One region of the Priestia megaterium genome, then DNA from elsewhere that is predicted to be linked to it. Evidence: predicted binding sites of a transcription regulator. Region 1 holds the regulator's gene; each other region holds the start of a gene.
What was found. Region 1 encodes LexA, which represses DNA repair genes until DNA is damaged. Its sites were predicted from a motif close to CGAACATATGTTCG; they were not measured.

Region 1 (7,009 bases):
TTTCCAGCTGATTGTTAGGGCCATTGTGCATAGAACAAGCCCTCCTGTGACAATGGAATCCACGAGCGTCAAAACGCCCGAACCTGCAGTTTGTTGAATAGCTTGAATATCATTCGTTGCATGGGCCATCATATCCCCAATTCGCCGCCGCTGATAAAAGGCCTGATTCATCCTGGTAAAATGAGTGTAGAGGGTATTTCTCAGCTGCTTGGCTAGTTTAACAGATGAACCAAATATCATAATACGCCATATGTATCTTGTGAAATAGGCCACAACAGCAGCTCCTAGCAAAATGCCAACCATCTGCATTAAGCGCTTTCCATTCAGCGTCCCTTCTTTAATGCCATCTACCGTTAAACCAATAATTTTAGGCGGGAGAAGTTCTAATGCTGCCACAATAATGAGCAGCGCTATCCCCGTTATGTAAGACTTTTTTTCCTGTTTGAAAAACCACCATAACTCTCGAAAAATTTTCATCGTATCCCCCTAGCCCCACAACCATTTTCTTATCTCTATCATAAAACAAAAGACACCCTTCTGAATAGAGAGTGTCTGTCCAATTAACCATTATTTAATTTGGCCGTTCATTGCTTTCATCATTTGGTTAATTTTTTTCTGCGATGGTTTCATGCCCATTTGCATCATCATCATTTTTAACATTTGTTCATTAATTGGTGGATTTTTCTTCAGATAGCTCATCATATACTTACGAGCAATGAAAAATCCTAGCGCTATCCCAACAATTAATGCTAGAACACCAACTAGAATATACATTCCCATGGTATTACTTCCTCCTTCGTGTTGTCTAACTTACAGTGTACTAGACCATACGCTATTATACAATATTTCCGTTCCAATTTCCTTAAATAATTACACAAATTTTCTTGTTTTCACAGGCCTCAGCCAGCCGTATTCATCCGTTCCATAATTCACTGCTAAAAAACAAGGATCTAGCTTGCGTAATACTTCAAAAAAAGCTGTCTCAGCATCAACATTGCCATCTCCTTCAATTGTTATACAGCGATTCGTTAATTTTATAGATGCTCGACTTTTTTTATGAGGATATTCCAGCACAAACGTCTCTTGATGAGTAAAAAAATGAGGATAATGAGAAAACGCCTGAAGTAATTCTCGTTGAATAAATGAATTGGGCAGTTGGCGAGTAATGTAATGAACTTGTTTTTGTAAATGCGTTTCCTGCAAGTGACGTTTCATTTTATATTCAATCAGCAGCTGATAAATGAGCTTTTCTCTTCGAAAATAGGATGATGCAACTTCTTCCTCCATTAAATATACTTCATACGTTCTCACGATTCATCCTCCCTTTCGGCTCGTTCTTTTTTGTACCATTATACCGAATGGTGTACGCAATGCTTGTCTATCGATGAAAAAATTTCTTTGTTTTTTTGTCGAAAAAAAAGAGCAGACCATAGGAGTCTGCTCTTTCTTGTGAAAAAGAATTATGCATTAAGCAAGCTTTTCACTTTTGCTACTACATTTTCAACTGTAAAACCAAATTCTTTCATGATTGTTTCACCAGGAGCAGATGCACCGAAGTGATTAATACCAAGAACTTGTCCCTCGTCTCCAACATAGCGTTCCCAGCCAAGTGTAGAAGCCATTTCAATACCTAAACGTTTTTTCACTGATTTAGGGATAACACTTTCTTTGTACTCAGCAGATTGCTCTTCGAAACGATCCCATGCAGGCATACTTACTACAGATACATCAATGCCTTCTGCAGCTAATGCTTTTTGTGCTTCTACTGCTAGGCTTACTTCAGAGCCTGTTGCAAGTATTAATGCATCCGCTTGGTCTTTACCAGCTTTAGATACAACGTACGCGCCTTTAGACACGCCTTCGTATGCATTTTCTTTTGTACCTTCAAGCGTTGGCAAGTTTTGACGAGTCAATACAAGCGCCGTTGGGCGGTCAGTTGATTCTAATGCTAAGCGCCATGCAGCAGCTGTTTCATTTGCATCTGCAGGACGAACCACTGAAAGACCTGGCATTGCACGAAGTGATGGCAATTGTTCAATTGGCTCATGTGTTGGGCCGTCTTCTCCAACTGCGATACTGTCATGTGTGAATACATATGTTACAGGAAGCTTCATTAAAGCTGCTAAGCGAATTGCTGGGCGAAGATAATCAGAGAATACAAAGAATGTTCCTCCGAATACTTTTACACCGCCGTGTAGAGCCATACCGTTTAATGCAGCTCCCATTGCAAATTCACGTACACCGAACCAAATATTACGTCCGCTGTAATCAGCTGCAGTGAAGTCTTCTGAACCTTTAATCATTGTTTTATTTGACCCAGCTAAGTCAGCTGAACCGCCGAAGAATTGAGGTACAGCTTGTGCTACTGCGTTTAATACTTCTCCAGAAGAAGCACGGCTAGCTAAGCTTGAACCCGTTTCGTATGCTGGAAGCGTTTCTTCCCAGCCTTCCGGTAACTTTCCTTCTACTGCTAGTTCAAATTGACGACCTAGTTCAGGATATTTTTCTTTATACTGTGCAAATACATCGTTCCATTCGTTTTCTTTCTTTTGGCCATCTTCAGCAATTGTAGCTTTGAAGTGAGCATACACTTCTTCTGGCACATAGAAATCTTCTTCAAATGTCCATGCATAAGCTTCTTTTGTTAATTTTGTTTCATCGGAACCTAATGGAGAACCGTGCACGCCAGAAGTACCCGCGTGGTTTGGAGAACCAAATCCGATTGTTGTTTTTACTTCAATTAGCGTTGGGCGTGTTAAATCGCCTTTTGCTTCTTCAATTGCGTTTGCAATCGCTGTCAAGTCATTGCCGTCTTCAACGCGAATTACTTGCCATCCGTAAGCCTTGAAACGATCTTCTACGTTCTCAGAGAACGAGCGATCTAAATCTCCGTCTAAAGAAATATCATTTGAATCGTATAAAACAACTAAGCGTCCTAATTTTAAGTGTGCCGCTAATGAAGCTGCTTCAGCAGATACACCTTCCATTAAGTCTCCGTCACCACAAATACCATACGTAAAGTGGTCTACAATTTCTAAACCTTCTTTGTTGTATGTTTCAGCTAAATGACGTTCTGCCATTGCTTTACCAACAGCCATTGCAATACCTTGTCCTAGTGGACCAGTTGTTGCATCAACACCTGCTGTATGACCGAACTCTGGATGACCTGGTGTTTTGCTTCCCCATTGACGGAAGTTTTTAAGGTCTTCAATTGATAAGTCATATCCAGCTAAATGAAGCAAGCTGTATAATAGTGCCGATCCGTGTCCTGCTGATAATACAAAGCGGTCACGGTTGAACCAGTTTGGATTCTTTGGATTGATGTTCATAAATTTTGTCCACAATGTATATGCCATTGGAGCAGCTCCCATTGGCATACCTGGGTGACCTGAATTTGCTTTCTCAATCGCATCGATTGATAAAGTACGAATTGTTGCAATCGAAAGATCTTCAATACGTTGTGTCATACTCTTCATTCCTTTCAAAACTATGTACATATGTTATCATACTAATGATTTGCTTATTTGTACAATACTTGAACCAAAAAAATTTCCACTTTTACAGTTTTTGTGTGCCTTATTAAAAATATACAAAAAACTAGAGGGAACTCTCCCTCTAGTTTTACTAGAACGTCTTAGTGAAGACGCTTCTTTTTGCTCTCTTTTAACTTCTTAGGCGTAACATCTTTACCTTCCTCGTCCACAACTTTAATCGTATGAAGGTGGTTTGTCATAGATTGTCGGAAAACTTTTAAATATTCCTGACGTAGCTCTTGCTGTTCTTTCGCTTCAGATTCTGTCAGACCTTCAGCCTTTGCCTTTTTTGAAAGAGCATTAATACGAGCAAGTTTATCTTTTGATAGCATATAAAACCTATCTCCTTATAATCAATAATTAAAATTACCGAACCGTTCCGGCAACATGTAGTCATCTTACTAAATCTCTTTCGTTTTATCAAGAGATTGAGCACTCTCTTGATACTCTTGATAGCGACGATGTACCGTTGCTTTTGAAATATTATAACCAAAACCTTTTAGCGTAACTGAAATTTCAGCAAAGGTTAAGCCGTTATGACGAAGGCGGACAATTTCTTCAATCGGCGCTTCTTTTTTTTCTCTTCCTGAGTTAACTCCTTGATTTTTTAAATTTTGCTGCGGACGATAACCGTTTTCTACGGCTCTTTTCATTCCTCTTTTAATTTTAGCGTTATGTAATTTCCGCTGATGCTCTTCCACTAAGCTAATAATATCTAACACCATCGAATCAGATTCTGAAAGCTGAAGCTGACCTTGATGACTAATCGTATAGATCGTAGCATTTTCTTTATGAAAAGCATGAAGAAGCGCAATTCGGGCATTTCCTCTGCCTAATCGCGTTTCGTCTTGAATGAGCAGCACAGATATTTTTTCTTCTTTCATTGTATGAAGAACATCCAATATACCCTCTCTGTCTACGTCATATCCGCTTGCTTTTTCCATTACGACTTTTTTTACGTTTAGATGGTGAAGATCAGCAAGCTTTTTTAATTCTTCTTGCTGGCGCTGTAAAGATGTTTCTTGGGTTTTTTTATCCGTACTTACACGGCAATAAATAATGGCGTCCACTTTTATCACGACCTTTTCGGCTTCTAACAATATTCAGGAACGGCCGTTACACACTACTGTTCAATTGCCACTTGATTATGTAACTCTTTTTTTAAAACAGGAATATATAATTTATCTCCAGGAGATAAAGACTGGGCAGTGTCTGAGTTTAGATCATTGACGTCTTCAACCCATTTGACAAATTCATTGGTGGTCAAATGATGGTGATTATGATACTTGTTGGACAAGTCCCAAAGCGTATCTCCTTTTGTAATAGTAACCGTTGAATATTTGTCTAAATCTACTTTATCCGCTCCTAAAACCAGCGTCAATACATATGTAAGTGCAGCGATAACTGCAAAAAAAATAGCGTAATGTTTCATAGAATGTAAGAATTGGTGCATATTATGATCCCCCTATCAGAATATATGTTCTTATTTTATTGAGAACATTTGTTTCTGTCAATGGAATTCTTCGAACTTATGTTTGTATATTGACACATCACGTGGTATAATTCACCTAAAGAATAGCTAAAATCGAGGTGAAAAATATGAAGCTATCAAAACGTCAACAAGACATACTAGATTTTATTAAGCACGAAGTAAAATTAAAAGGTTATCCGCCTTCTGTTCGTGAGATTGGGGAAGCGGTGGGATTAGCCTCTAGCTCCACTGTACACGGGCATTTAGCTCGTTTAGAAAGTAAAGGGTTAATTCGCAGAGATCCAACAAAACCAAGAGCAATCGAAGTTCTTCAACTAGACGAAGTAAACATCCCTAAAAGCAATGTCATTAATGTTCCTGTTATCGGTAAAGTAACAGCGGGTCTTCCTATAACAGCCGTTGAAAATGTGGAAGAATATTTCCCTCTTCCAGATAAATTCGTTTCTCCAGATGATCATGTATTTATGCTTGAAATTATGGGAGAAAGTATGATTGAAGCAGGTATTCTAGATGGCGATATGGTAATCGTACGTCAGCAGCAAACTGCTAATAACGGAGATATTGTGGTCGCTATGACCGAGGACAACGAAGCAACGGTAAAACGTTTCTTTAAAGAAGAAAATTTCGTTCGTTTACAGCCTGAAAATTCAACGATGGCGCCTATTATTCTTCGCCACGTAACGATTTTAGGAAAAGTCACTGGTGTATATCGCACGATTCACTAATCACACACTGTATGTAAAACCAACTAATCATGATGTTAGTTGGTTTTTTACGTTTGTTTTCTAAAAAAATTGGCATATTATAAATGATACGTCGAATCATTACAGGCAGGTAGAGCGGTTTTTATAAAGCCTGTTTTACCTTTTACTTTCTGTCTGCATTTTTTCGACTCTCAAAAAAAATACAACCGACTATAAGAAGGATGTAGTTTATGACCAATACACCAAGGAAAACAGAACCATTTCAAACTATTATGCCTACCAAAGCAATGAACATGTTTCTTTTTCCTTTTTCCTTTGATCGAAAAAATAAAGAGCAGCTTGTTCATGCACTAGAAGCAAATATGTTTGAGTTTTTTTCCATTCAAAACAAACATGTAGAAAAAGAATACTACGGAGAACAGTATTACGTATCTCATGATAGCTTGGATCAATATTTTCTTCCTTACATTGAATGTATTCTATTTCCTGATTCGTGCGAAAAAGAAGGCTTGCTTCGATTTTCAAAAAAAATAGACCATACCGTTACGCTACAAACTTCCTCCACCACCGTGTCTAGCAACGTGCTGTCTGTGGATGTTTTTTTATGTCCTTTTGAAATTGGCGTCATGACCATTCGCACTGAGATGAGTCATAATCATTACACCTATGATGACATTTTAGAATTCATGAATCATTTTCGTGTATTAGAACCGAAGCTTGCTGAAGAGCATGGATCCACCATTACCTATGAACATCATCGCTATAGCAAAGTACAGGATTATATTTTTTCACAGCTCGCGCCATTTTTGAACGAACACATCAAAAAAGAAGCGACGCGTGAACAGCACGTCGGGAGTCTTCCTTATTTTATCGATGAACGGATGTTTGTATTAAGTTATGTAACGGTAAATCAAGAGCAAGAGATTAACTCCACAACTTTATTTCGTACTGGGCAGCTAAATAGCTATACGCCTGACGGGAAACCGTTTATCTCTGCACACAACCATGAGTATATTAAAACGTATAATACCAAACACGTGTATTCCAGATGGGCTCCTGAAACCTATTACGTTATAACAGACCATGTGTTTTCGTGTATTTCTAAATCGACAGACTCTAAAACGGATCAGCTTTTGATGAATCATCTATTTGGCCAACATTACTATAATTTATTTTTGCATTTTTTCTATAAAATCGTGTTGCTAAAACTATCCTATGAGTATTCTCAGCTCACGTTTCATAAAAATTCAGAGGGCATCGAGCGACTAATTCGCTCTATT
Region 2 (7,009 bases), on a different replicon from region 1:
GGAATATTCTCGACTGAATTGCGATTGACTTTCGTATCCCACCTTGAATGCGACATGAGCTATATCTGTTGACTCTGCTAATAACAAGCGCCTCGCTTCCTGCAATCTCAGTTGTTTTTGAAACTGAATGGGACTCATTGCCGTTACCTCTTTAAAATGTCGGTGTAGCGATGAAACACTCATATTCGCTATTTCAGCAAGCTCTTCAATACGAAAAGACTCTTCATAATTATTGATGATATGATCTATAACCTCTCTTATTCTAGAGGCATTGCTACCTTCTAATGCCATTTGTTCAAGCGCTTCGCCATGTGGACCTTGCAAAATCCAATAAAGAATTTCTTTTTTAAATAATGGAGCAAGAACAGGGATATGTTTTGGAGTGTCTAGCAAAGATGCTAACCTTACTACTGCGTCCAACAAAGATGGCTCTATTTTGCTAACATACATAGCTCGTTTTGCGTTCTTTCCCTGCCCAGTTTTAATATCTGTGCTATTTAAAACCTCTAAAACCTGGCTAGAGGTAAATTCAAGTTTGAAGGCTAAATATGGGGACTCGGCTGAGGCTTTGATGACTTGACCTGTAACTGGTAAGTCAACTGATGCCACAATATAATGACCAGGACCGTATAAAAAGCGTTCCTCTCCCAATAATACCTCCTTCTCTCCTTGGAGGATAATGCAAAAAGATGGCTCGTTAACTCTAGAAATGGGTTCAGTAATAATGGATTCACGGATGAGAAATAAAGATGGAATAATGGTAGGGTGAACACCGTCCTGCTTCGAAAGGCGTTCAATGAGTTTAGCAAGTTCATGTTGCTGTTTATAGGGTTTGTTAGACATAACTTATTCTCCTTTTCTTTATTTTCGGTTCATTATACCTGATAGTTATAGATTTAGTAAGGGAGTTTGAGAGGATTAGGCAAGAACTTGATAATAATAGGTTAAGGCTTTTTTGATATTTATGACATAATTAAAAACGTTAAGAAAAAAACGATTTAAAAGAAGTTCACGACCAATCAATTGTAATAAAAGTAGCTAATATAAATGTGAGCTTATGCAAATTTTTCTATCAGGAGGCTTGTTTATGAATCGTATCGAAAAGAGCAAAGAAAAATTCAAACAGCTATTTGGTGAAGGAGTACCTAGTACACATGCCACTGATCCTGATTTCCAGGACATTCTGAGCCATTTTATTTTTGGTGAAGTTTTTTATCAAGGTAATCTGGATGACAAACAGCGTGAGTTAATCACCTTGGTGGTTCTTGCTACTAACCAGACGTTACCTCAATTAAAAGCACATGTTAGTGCAGCATTGAATGTTGGGCTAACACCTGTAGAAATCAAAGAGGCGGTTTACCAATGTGCTCCGTATATTGGATTTCCGAAAACGTTAAATGCTATCAATGAAGTTAATGAGGTATTCAAAGCAAAGAATATCGCTTTACCGATGGAAAGCCAAAAGACGGTAGATGAAGATAATCGCTTTCAAAAGGGTCTTGCAACTCAAGTAGAGATTTTTGGAGATGTCATAAAAAAAATGCAGGAGAGTGCTCCATCAAATCAAAAGCATATGCAGGAATATCTTTCTGCTTTTTGCTTTGGAGATTTCTATACTCGTGACGGACTCGATTTGAAAACACGAGAGCTATTAACGCTCTGTATTATAAGTGCGTTAGGCGGTGCTGAAGGTCAAGTGAAAGCACATGTGCAGGGTAACATAAATGTGGGCAATGATAAGGAAACATTAATCACTGCTATCACTCACTGTCTACCATATGTGGGCTTTCCGAGAACACTTAACACATTAGCATGTATCAATGAAATTATTTCTGAAAATTAAGAAATCTTTCTGAAAAAAATTCTTACCGTTAAGGTTTTTTAAAAAAAGTGTATGACTCATTAGAAAAGTAGGGGGAAATTAAATGAAGTATGTAAAACTTGGTAATACAGGCTTAGATGTATCTCGACTTTGTCTTGGATGTATGGGTTTTGGAGACGCCAACAAATGGCTTCACCAATGGGTACTTAATGAAGAGGACTCCCGCCTTGTTATAAAAAAAGCCCTGGACTTAGGGATTAATTTTTTTGATACAGCAAATGTATACTCACTGGGTACAAGTGAGAAATATCTTGGACGAGCTCTTAAGGATTATGCTAATCGTGATGAAGTTGTCATAGCAACTAAAGTACACGGACAAATGCATAAAGGTCCAAACGGCTCTGGTCTTTCCCGAAAAGCAATAATGAGTGAAATCGATAAAAGTCTTAAGAGACTAGAAACTGATTATGTAGATCTTTATATCATCCATCGGTGGGATTATGATACCCCTATTGAGGAAACGATGGAAGCATTACATGACGTAGTGAAAGCTGGAAAAGCAAGATACATTGGTGCTTCTGCCATGTACGCTTGGCAGTTCCAAAAGGCATTACACGTGGCTGAAAAAAATGGTTGGACTAAGTTTGTGTCCATGCAGAACCATTTAAATCTAATATACCGTGAAGAGGAACGAGAAATGTTACCTCTTTGTAAGGAAGAGAAAATTGGTATCACTCCATATAGCCCTCTTGCATCAGGAAGATTAACACGTGACTGGTCAGTAACAACACATCGTTCCGAGACAGATCAAGTCCAAAAATCTAAATACGATGCGACTGCGGATGCAGATCGATTGGTTGTAGAACGAGTAGCATCTATTGCAGAAAAACATGGTATTCCTCGTACACACATTGCACTTGCCTGGTTACTACAGAAAGAACCAGTAACAGCTCCTATAATTGGTGCTACGAAAACATCACATCTTGAAAATGCAGTAGGTTCTTTATCGGTTAAGCTAACACCTGAAGAAATTGCGTTTCTTGAAGAGCCATATGTACCACATCCAATAGTTGGTCATAACTAAATGTTTTGCTGATAAATAGAAGGAAACCCAATCTTCTGTAATGGTAAGGTTGGGTTTTTCCTTACTTTAACCTTTAACTCCACCTCCTAATATTTATTTCTGTGAATACTATAGATACTGCATATTTTTAATATTGTTATCTATCTTACAAAGAAACGATACTAGATGAATAACAATCTTTGTATACTTTATATTCATCCTTATAATATGCTATTGTTTCTTTCATTCCTCTATGTTCCATCGCTTTTTCCTCCTTAAGCTTTATGGCCACCCATAAGGCCGTTTCGATAACGAGCTGTTGAATAAGGAAGGTGACTAGACGCACGTAGTACACTATTCTTTCCATAACGCAGCCGAATGTCATCAACCGTTTTGGCAAGAGCATAGGCTCTTTCACGCTGATCGATGTCCTCAAATAAGCTCATTTGCTCTTCTTCTTGAATGCTAGTGTTTGATAAGGAAATACCGATGGAGCGAATCGGCATGCCACTATCATGCGTATGTAAAATCGTTAAACAGTATGGAAAGATATCTTGGCTTAAGTTCGAAGCTCTCCCCATTTTCTTTTGTATGGAGAAGCCGCCACCTGTTTGTTTGCTGTAGCCAATGGATAAATGGATCGTTTGAGCCACCACTTGGTGCATGCGTAAGCGAAAACAGACATCGTCCAATAGCTCCAACAGCAATAACTCCACTTCTTTTCGGTTTGTATAATCACGGAATAGAACCTGACTCTTTCCAAAGGAACGAGAGCTAGGAATGTACACATCAGAAATGCGACTGTAATCAATCCCATTCGCATGTTGGTGCAACTCTTCGCCTAGTATGCCAAATTCCTTTTGTAACATCTCTTTTGAAGAAAGAGCGAGTTCTTTGATGGAGTGAATGCCCAAACGATTTAAGCGTCTTTCCGTAGCAGACGAAATCCCCCAGAAATCCTTCATCGGATGAATGGACCACAACTTAAAGGGAATATCCTCATATCGCCAATAGGCAACTCCTGTTGGGCTGTTCTTGGCTTCATGATCTAAGCTCACCTTCGCCAGTAAGAGATTCGGACCGATACCTGCGGTAGCTGTCAGCCGTGTCTTGCGATAAATCTCGTTGATGATTTTATGGGCCAGTTCTTCTGGTGTTTGAGCAAATAAATGCAAAGAAGCTGTCGCATCAATAAATAACTCATCAATGCTATACGCATGAAAGTCTTCAGGAGCCACATACTGTAACACCAAACTCGAAATATAGTTCGAAGCCTTGATATATCTCTCCATAGATGGATTCACCACATGGATATCTTTCCTTTTAGGAATGTCAAAAAGACGGCTTCCTGTTTTGATCCCTTCTTTTTTTAATAAAGGTGTGGCTGCTAGCACAACCGATCCTGACCTTTTGATATCTCCTATCACCGCAAGTCTTGTTTTCAACGGATCTAACCCCCGTATAACAGAGGAAACCGAAGCGAAAAACGATTTCATGTCGATACAAATAATCACTCTGTTTGGTAGCTGCCCACCATCCATTGAAAGAACTCCTTAAATTAAAGAACATTTGTTCTCTATATTATATACGAACGAATGTTCTTCTTTCAACAAAAACTCTAAAGTTTTCCCGATTATTGCTACCCTATCAGAAATGGAATGCAGATTAGCCTTTTACTCTTATGTTTTGTCTTTCTTTTTTTATAAGAAAATAAATTCGAATCACATGATAAAGAGCATTGCCAGTAACACCAATAACAGAACTAAGTAAAAGTAAATTCATAAAATCACCTCTTTTTGTTAATATTTTAGGAAGAGGTAGGAAACAAGACTTTTTATCCTCCCAGTTGTAGTAGAGAAGCAAACTCTTTAAAACTAAGAAGATTTTTAAAAAAATTTAAATGTGTGTTAGAAAGGGAAATTTGTTAATGTATCAAATGAGAATTTTTACATTAAGATACGGCACTAAAAGGAAAATAAAGATCGAAGAGGGAATGACCCTTAAAGATGAGTTAAATAAGGCAGGAATTACAGAATCAGATATATTTCAAATGCAATTAGTAATTCAAGATGATAAAATATAATTCTAGTTGTGTAATTTTGCTAAAAAGGCAGCCAAAAATATTTGGCTGCCTTTTTTAATCTTTTCATCATATATTTTATATTCGCTCTGGGTATCTTTCATAATAATCATCTAATACATTTTTAATTAATTTAAACTTGATAGTTCCTCTAGAATGATAAGGGATATGCAGATTATTTTCTCTTAAATCATTTTCGACCAAATAATATTCGTATGCTAAAGCCGTTAGAAAATAATTCAATTCTTCAGTTTTAACCAGATGGTTTAAAAATACTATTTTAGCAATTTGCTTGAAACTGCCAACTGTTAAATTAATAAAAACTATAACCAACACAATAAATATTAAATAAATATAGGATTCTTTTAGGTTGCCCGCAGATTTAAATACTGAATTATTTGTTGCAGACCAAACAGGAATAAATAATATCATGAAAGAACCTATATAAAACGGAACTTGGGTTTTAATTTTAAATTCAGCTCTTTCTTTCAAATCTTCTTTTAGTTGTTCAATAGCTTCTTTAGTATTAATACGTTTTCTTTCAAGATAAACTTTCAAAATCATTAATTGAAATAATTCCCAATCCTTACTGTACATTGAGAAAATTCTGTGCTTCACCTTAAATTTATACTTATTTCTTAGCACTCTTGTTGCTTGGTAATTAATAAATAATGCACCTAACAAGAGGACTACACCACTACCAGGAAAGAATCCTATGATACTATACTTTAAATTATGTTCTTTAGCGTAAAAACAAAAAATGAAATATGCGCCTATAAAAACAATAGTTATAAAAATATAAAGTTTCATATACCTAAAGATTAATCTTCGGGCACTTAAGCCATATTGAAAAAAGTGCAATAAATCATCAGTTATCATAATAGTCCCCTCAAAATAACCATTCAGTTATCTACTATTGTCTTATTTGTATTTTTCTTCTTATACAGAAACCTAACATATATATTACCAGTAAAAAGAGCATACTAATATAACTAATTATGTGTGAGAAGGTGAAATGAAAGAATGAGCATTTTTAAAATAGACAGGTCTGTTGTTGTAGAGGAAAAAGTAATGAGACATAGAAAAGATGACCTTTATAAGCTCGTTAATGAAATAATGGATCAGCATGATTTGGAAACATTGATGGTTGCTACCCTATCAAAAATCGCTTTTATTGATTATATGTTGGGGCTTGATGTTATGGAAAACAAACGTCTTGAATCCATGATTAATATGGTTAATAGTAATCGTAATACCAATCATCAATTAACTGATTTTTATATCCGTTTTTAAAAAAGGTTCGCAAAAGTACATGTTAAACAATGAACGTTCATAAAGTGTTTTTTAACTTTTACGGATATATAAAACAATTGGTTCTGATAATTTTTCATACGTTCGTAAAGGTATACTTTTACGAACTTTGCTTTTTTTAATACGAAAAACCTGGTAAATTAATTCGGATAATGATACATAAAAAAGGCTTTAAACCTTAAGAGATATATTTAAGGCTTAAAGCAAAATAAATAATAAATGACATAAGTAAGTAGCAACGAATAACTCCTACTCTTACAGGTTTAGAGCAACTTTTTATCCATCCCCACCTCTTATCGTTGTAATCAAAAATGAAATAGTCGAAAATGACTGTCAAAATAATAATGGCACCTACTATTAGCAAATTCATTTTTTGCCTCCATTTATGTACTCCTCTAAAAGTATACCGAAATTAACAATAAATCATAAAAGTCATCCAGAATATCCCTTATGTTAACCTTGATGTTATATAATTGGAATATATGAAAATATATGGAACTTTTATACATGTGAATCGTATAAGCATATAGGAGGGAATTTGGATGTTTGGTTTATTTGGAAAAAAGAAAATTGTCATTGATTTTGAAGAGAGATACTACAACCTAACTGATTTAAAAAAAGCTGTCGTAAAACATTTTCAAAACAAAGGAACGACCTGTGAAGTTATTGATACTCATACCTTATTAGTTGATCATCAGAAATATACGTTATCTGAAAAGACGATAAGCATGGG
Region 3 (7,009 bases), 2.1 Mb from region 1:
ATAGCAACCTTTTTGAAGGATTCTATAAAAATAAACCCCTATCAAGAAAGTTTCGTTAAGTAAAAAAAGTAACAATCTTAGATTTATCTGTTACATGTTTAATTGAATTTATTCAATATTTCATGGGACGTAGCTTAGATATAGACGATGTTCTACTTAATATGTTTGGAACAGTTATAAGTTATGTGGTTCTTTTAATAAATAAGCAAGCCAGTAAAATAAAAAAGGGCGACTATATAGATAGATGCTCTTTTTGTTCCAATAAGCTGGTTGATGGTAACTAAGTATATAATTTATAAAACAGAACAACCTCCTGTACAGGAGGTTGTTCTGTTGGGAATACGTTATTAGTCTGGCCAGATTTGTAGATTCATATACATATAACTTTAAAAATAAACATTGTGATGACTCTGTTTTTAAAAAGCAACCTTACTTAAGTTTTTTTAGTTAAGTAATTGATAAAGTATTTTATTTATTTTTTATTTTTTACTATTTACACTTAGTGACGACAAAATAGTTCTTTTTCTACAAATTTTCCCAACTTAATATTACTAAATACCACTGAATTTAACGCTCATTCCGTTATCTAGATGAAATAAGAAGATACCTTTTCCTCAGAGTCCATTAGAAGAAATATTTTTTTCATTAAAACCCTCCAACTTATATTTATGGATTTATTTCTCTGAAAAGACAACAACAATAATTTAGTGGATAGCGTAACAACGATGGTTGGTTAAATTTTTGTGATTCTAGCTGTGAACGCCTTCAGCAACACGTTCACCAATATCCAGCACACGCGAGATGTTTTGCACAATTTCAGGAAGCCCGATCACGGCCTCTTGGAACATCCAAATATAAGCCAGGACTGCAAATATGCTCTTCGTGAAATGATTTCTTAATTTATTATTTGAAAGGTTCTTTTTCAGGTAATCCCAATATGTCCGTATTTTTAGGTGTATGCCCTAATAGACGTAACATAACTACAATTTGTCCTTTATGATGTGATTCGTGAGTAATTGAATGGGTAAGCAATTGACGAGGTGTCTTTCTTACAAAACCACTGTTTGCTCTCCAAGCAAGTTCTTTTTCGATAGACTCATCAAATTTATCTGTGAATTGCTCCAATACTTTTTCTACATATCTATCAGCCTGTTGAAAATAATGCTGAATATCGTCTATTTTCATAGTATTAATTACTTCTTTTGTGAATAGTGGTGATGATGTTTCTGAAAGCACAAAAGAACCTAACCAAGCATGGTAGCAACCTGCCACATGAACTAGAGAATCTCTAATATTTTGAAAACCAAATGCAAACTCTTTCGTCAAGTCACCTTCACTCAATTCTCTACACTGCTCTAATAAAGTTTGTCGTGCTAGTTTTACCCATTCATATTCTAGCTTTTCCATAACAATCCCACCTCTCAGACATATAATGAAAAATTATTCTTTACTATACACTCTTTAGAATTATTATTACACCCATTTTTTCATTAATTAGTTAAGTAAATGATAAAGTACTTCGTGTATTAATGACAAATAGATCATTTTTCTACAAAGAATATAAAGTATACAACAAATATGGCCTAGTGACAGGATAGCAATGTTTTGTTTGAAAGGAATTTGTAACTTTTAAATAGAATGATTATGAAAATGGACAGATAATAAAATTTTACACATAAGGAGATAAAACTATGGAAAAAAACAACCTACTAAGAATGGACAATGTCAGCATCGTTGTAGAATCCCTTGATGACGCAATTTCTTTCTTTAAGGAGATTGGCTTGAGTCTCGAAGGGCGGGCCACCGTCGAAGGTCAATGGGGTGGCCGCGTAACGGGATTGGGTTCTCAGCGTGTAGAGATTGCGATGATGGTTACCCCGGATGGTCACAGTCGGATTGAACTTTCGCGATTTCTCAGCCCACCTACTATATCAGATCACCGGAATGCTCCTGTAAACGCTCTCGGCTATCTACGCGTCATGTTCACTGTTGAAGACATTGACGAAATGGTCTCCAGACTTACTAGATATGGCGCTCAGCTCGTTGGCGAAGTGGTTCAGTACGAGGACTCGTATCGTCTCTGCTACATTCGTGGAGTAGAAGGACTTTTAATCGGTTTGGCAGAGCAACTCAGTAACAAATAAGTAAGTGACGTTTTATAAAAGTCTTTACTGAAATGTACGTTTAACCTATCTGAATCTTCAATAGATCGAGATTATTTTCAGGTTTTTTCAAACCTTTATTTTACTTTTTTGTCCCCTATATATACTTAATTATGGAATTTTTGTTTTAATATTCATAAAAAGGGTATTTGTTCTAAGAACCAACTAAAATAGGAGGAGATCAAATGAGAAGAGCGAAACAAGCTGTTGTAGCTTCTGCTGTAGGTTTAGCTATGTTAGCGACGCCATTAGCTCTACCGAATTTAGGAGGTTCTGCTGGCTCCGCAGAAGCTGCAGAAGTTGGAGGAGACGTAGCAATTGATCCAGTAGCCATAGGACAAGCGATTGCAGATGCGGCTAAAACTGCCGACAATCGAAGTGGTTTTGTTAAGGGAGCGATGGAAAAAGCTTTCTTTGAATCGGGTCAGCAGTATAATGTGATAGTAATGAATTTAAGTCAAGGTTATAATTCCGACCAGTTACAAGGTGTACAATATTTTGATACCGTAGATTATGATGGTATCACGTTCGGGGTCTGGATATTTGAAGAAGGAACGTTTATTAATGAAGGCGACGGTGGATATGATAACTGGGCCTTTAGAGGTTGGTTTGAACGTACGGGGGACGATGAGAAAACGGTCAACTTCCATAGACCTTGATCTAATTAAACAGAACCCTATTTAATTAAATAGGGTTCTGTTTGTTTGCTATAAGAATTTTTCTGTTTAAAGAGATTGCAATAAAAAGTCTAGTATAGCGCTTTAGACAACAGTATCTCAATTAGAAATCTTGTTCCTTCCACAGTAGCCCAATTTTTTGTTTTCTCTGCAAAACCTTTTCTAGATAACGTTCCGTTATTTTACGATCACTGTGACCAAGCTCCTTTTGAATTAAGACGATATCAGCTCCCTGTTGGCTACTAAATCGCATAAAATGACCAAAATAATGAAGTGAAATCAGTGAAATGGGTGGGCTTGAAGCTGCCGGGAAAGGCATTTTAAGCTTTTATTAGCTTTCGTTTTCGCTATCGCTATCAATATCATTATCGTTGTCAGTATTACCATATTTAAAATCAATAATGTTTTTTCTAATTTCTTCTCTGATTTCAGGGTTTTCTTTTAAGAAAACCTTAGCGTTTTCTCTTCCCTGTCCTAAACGTTCTCCATTATATGAAAACCAAGATCCAGACTTTTGAACAATATCTACTTCAGAACCAATATCTAAGATTTCTCCTTCTCTTGAGATACCTTCTCCATACATAATATCTACTTCAGCAATGCGGAAAGGAGGTGCCATCTTATTTTTGACTACTTTGATTCTTGTTTTGTTACCAACTATGTCATTTCCCAGTTTAAGTTGTTCAGCGCGGCGAACCTCAAGACGAACGGAAGAATAGAATTTTAGTGCTCTTCCACCTGGCGTTGTTTCCGGATTTCCAAACATAACGCCTACTTTCTCCCTGATTTGATTGATGAAGATAGCAATGGTTTTAGACTTATTAATTGCTCCAGATAGTTTACGAAGGGCTTGAGACATCAAACGAGCTTGTAGACCTACGTGAGAATCTCCCATTTCTCCCTCAATTTCTTTTTGAGGAACTAATGCTGCTACTGAGTCAACAACAATAATATCTACAGCACCACTTCTAACTAATGCTTCAGCAATTTCAAGTGCCTGCTCACCAGTATCTGGTTGAGATAACAGTAACTCATCAATATCTACACCTAGTTTTCTTGCGTAAACTGGATCAAGTGCGTGTTCAGCATCAATAAAGGCAGCTCGACCTCCATTTTTTTGTACTTCTGCAATCGCATGTAAGGAAACTGTTGTTTTACCTGAGCTTTCGGGTCCGTACACTTCCATGATTCTTCCTTTTGGATAACCATTAATCCCAAGAGCGATATCTAAAGCTAATGAACCTGAGCTAGATGCCTCAACTTTTGTATGTGTGCCTTCCCCCATCTTAATAATTGATCCTGTACCGAATTGTTTTTCAATTTGTTTTAGAGCCATATCTAGTGCTGCTTGTTTATCATTCATAATTTAAAACCTCCGATTGTTAGTACGTTTACAGTAAACGACAATGTATGTGGATAAATAATAAGGATTGGCTCAAATGTTTTTGCTCCGTGCGAGAAAATTTTGTGTTTAACTGTCTTGGTTTATTCTGTTGTTCCTTTATTTATCTCTAAACCCTTAATATCGAACAAATGTTCCTGTTGTGTAATCATACAATAAACGCATCTAGTTGTAAAGGAGAAAGTTTTGTACAAACCAGCCAAAGAAATATCTTTTTTGTAAAAAGTAGGTTTATACCTTTAATACTTACAGTTATTGAAACTTCAATCTATAAAATAACCCTTATTATACGCTCAAAAAATAATTCATCCTCTTATATACATTATGTCATGTGCTTAGACTATCCACTAACAAAAGGGATAAATTATAATAGATTTATTAGAGAAATTTTCAACCTAATAAATTCAAATGAAATTCGTTATTAAAAATGTGATACATTAAATAAGAGACAAGAAATGAAAGGAGTTTTTTTAATGAGTAACCATGAAGCACAAAATGAATTGCCACCAAAAACATGTACAATCGATCGACTTGTAACAATGCCGGATGATGTAAATAAAGTAATCAAAGGCAGCAAAACAGCAACTCGCCGAAATGGAAGATATGCTGATGTAGGAGAGATAATGGTTTTAGAAGATCAAAAATTTGTAGTGGAACGAGTTTATTCTCAATCACTAGGTGAATTAACAGATGAAAATGCTCGCCAGGAAGGCTATGCTACAGTAGAGGAATATAAACAATCTATTTTGTCTTATCATCCTGGGATGCCTTGGCTTCCGCAAATGAGGGTATGGGTGCATGAGTTCAGATTAGTTAACGATTGATAGGTAAAAGAAATGGATTTGTTGTACCGTATATTAGTATATATTCATGTTTCTAGTGTCATTTTATCGATTGGTCCTTTTTTTATTCTCTTGCCAATTGTTAAAAAACTACATAGTTCAAGAGAACAAGAAATGAATGCCTATTTGATCACATTTCAATCTGTTGTTAGGCTCGCAAAACATACGGGCCATGTTCTTGTTATCACAGGGATACTCCTCGTTATGTGTGGCCCATGGACGTGGACTACGCCGTGGATTATAATGACACTGATTTTCCTTTTTTGCTCCTTGTTCTTTCTGGCCCGTGCTTTTTCACCAACACTTCGAAAGTACAAGGAGGAAGGACAAAATAAAAAAGAACTGGCAACTAAACTAGAGCGATCTATTTGGATTTATATCATTCTATTAATGACTATGCTTTGGTTTATGGTCGGTAAGCCAACTTTTTGGTGACACCCATCCATTTGTCATCACTAAGAGTAAATAGTTAAACTGATTATTTTCATCAAATACTTTACGTTTTACTTAACATAACTCGTATTTTCGGTATGAAAAAAGATTTTTGCTTGTATATCAGATGCACATTTGGATTAAAAATTAAAAACCCCTATTAACCGTATGTTAAAGGGGTTCTTACTTATTGTTTAAACTCCAAGTATGAAGTTCTTATAGAAGAATACACTAAATATCAATATGTTTCAAGTCAACCCAAGTAATTATCTACTTGTTGCTACTATTAATAGGTTGATCTATAGATTGTTGGGTCTCAAATAGAGAGGTCTTAATGCCGATTAAAGACGCCACAATCGTTAGGATGCCTGCTGAAATAAAAATTAAAGAGACGCTAATATATTCAGCTGCAACACCTGCTAACATTCCACTAATCGGTAAAGCCAAAAAAGCTAACATACGAGTTGAACTAATTACTCTTCCCAATAAGGCTGATGGCACAATCTCTTGCCTAAGGGTAAACCAATTAATTGCTAATAATGTTACCGAACCGACAATTACAATTCTACAGACTATTAACAAAATAACTGCAGTGTTTGAAAAAGTAAGGATAGTTTGACCTAAACCTATTATTACACCACAATAGATAATTATATTTCCCCGTGGTAATTTATTTAGTTTATTTGCAGCATAAATTGCTACAAATGACCCTAAGGTTTGTAGGGAAAATATTAAACCAATATACTGTGCCGATAAATGTAAATTATCCTTTAGATGAAACATAAATAAAGCTTCCATAGCACCATAACCCACATTGATTAAGAATATGAGAATAGTCCCTATCAAAATCTTTTTAGTATTTATAACGTATTTAACTCCTTCAGCTATTGAATTCATTATAGAACTATTAACTGGATTCTGGCTTTTATATTTCTTAGTTATTAAGCCAATGAATATTCCAGAAAGAAAATACGTGAAAAAATTAAAATATAATAAGTTATGAGTTCCAACCAAAGCAATTAAAATGCCTGCTATTGAAGGGCCTGCAAAGGTTGTGATTGTCTCTGATAACTTGAATAAAGAGTTACCCTGTATTAAATTTTCACCTTCTAAAATTTCTGGTATGACTGATTCAAAACTTGGATGATAAAATGCACTCACAGCTGATATTAAAAAAGCTACCACATATACAATCCATATATCTAACACGTTTATTAAAGCTGCAAGAGGTATGATAATAATTAAAATGGCTGATAAAATATCACCTATTAATAAAATGTATTTCTTACTTATACGATCAGCTAAGGCTCCGCCTAACAAACTAAACAATACTTGAGGCGTAATTTCTAAAACAAATGTTAATGCCATTAAACTTGGTGATTTAGTCAAATCATATACTAATAAAGGCAGTGCGATTTGAAAAAAAGACGTGCCCAACTTACTTGTTGTGGCACTTAAAAATAAGCATAAAAAATCTCTGTTCTTTAGTACTTC

Region 2: the regulator LexA is predicted to act here: its motif matches at 4,474-4,487, upstream of CEQ83_RS26260 (Y-family DNA polymerase).
Region 3: the regulator LexA is predicted to act here: its motif matches at 4,366-4,379, upstream of recA (recombinase RecA).

Annotation. Positions count from the first base shown of each region.
Region 1 is NZ_CP023317.1:3,846,827-3,853,835, forward strand. Features, by position in the region: gene CEQ83_RS19720 (ABC transporter transmembrane domain-containing protein) at 1-477, opposite strand, end outside; gene CEQ83_RS19725 (YneF family protein) at 568-780, opposite strand; gene sirA (sporulation inhibitor of replication protein SirA) at 871-1,311, opposite strand; gene tkt (transketolase) at 1,461-3,467, opposite strand; gene CEQ83_RS19740 (DUF896 domain-containing protein) at 3,635-3,865, opposite strand; gene CEQ83_RS19745 (YneB family resolvase-like protein) at 3,935-4,603, opposite strand; gene yneA (cell division suppressor protein YneA) at 4,657-4,986, opposite strand; gene lexA (transcriptional repressor LexA) at 5,133-5,750, shown strand; gene CEQ83_RS19760 (magnesium transporter CorA family protein) at 5,960-7,009, shown strand, end outside.
Region 2 is NZ_CP023318.1:81,168-88,176, reverse strand. Features, by position in the region: gene CEQ83_RS26275 (AraC family transcriptional regulator) at 1-843, opposite strand, end outside; gene CEQ83_RS26270 (carboxymuconolactone decarboxylase family protein) at 1,088-1,843, shown strand; gene CEQ83_RS26265 (aldo/keto reductase) at 1,926-2,906, shown strand; gene CEQ83_RS26260 (Y-family DNA polymerase) at 3,161-4,426, opposite strand; gene CEQ83_RS26255 (hypothetical protein) at 5,044-5,844, opposite strand; gene CEQ83_RS26250 (hypothetical protein) at 5,989-6,258, shown strand; gene CEQ83_RS26245 (hypothetical protein) at 6,819-7,009, shown strand, end outside.
Region 3 is NZ_CP023317.1:1,733,391-1,740,399, reverse strand. Features, by position in the region: gene CEQ83_RS27780 (VanZ family protein) at 75-284, shown strand; gene CEQ83_RS08720 (DinB family protein) at 904-1,407, opposite strand; gene CEQ83_RS08715 (VOC family protein) at 1,692-2,144, shown strand; gene CEQ83_RS08710 (hypothetical protein) at 2,348-2,821, shown strand; gene recA (recombinase RecA) at 3,171-4,202, opposite strand; gene CEQ83_RS08700 (ASCH domain-containing protein) at 4,715-5,065, shown strand; gene CEQ83_RS08695 (DUF2269 family protein) at 5,084-5,518, shown strand; gene CEQ83_RS08690 (MFS transporter) at 5,786-7,009, opposite strand, start outside.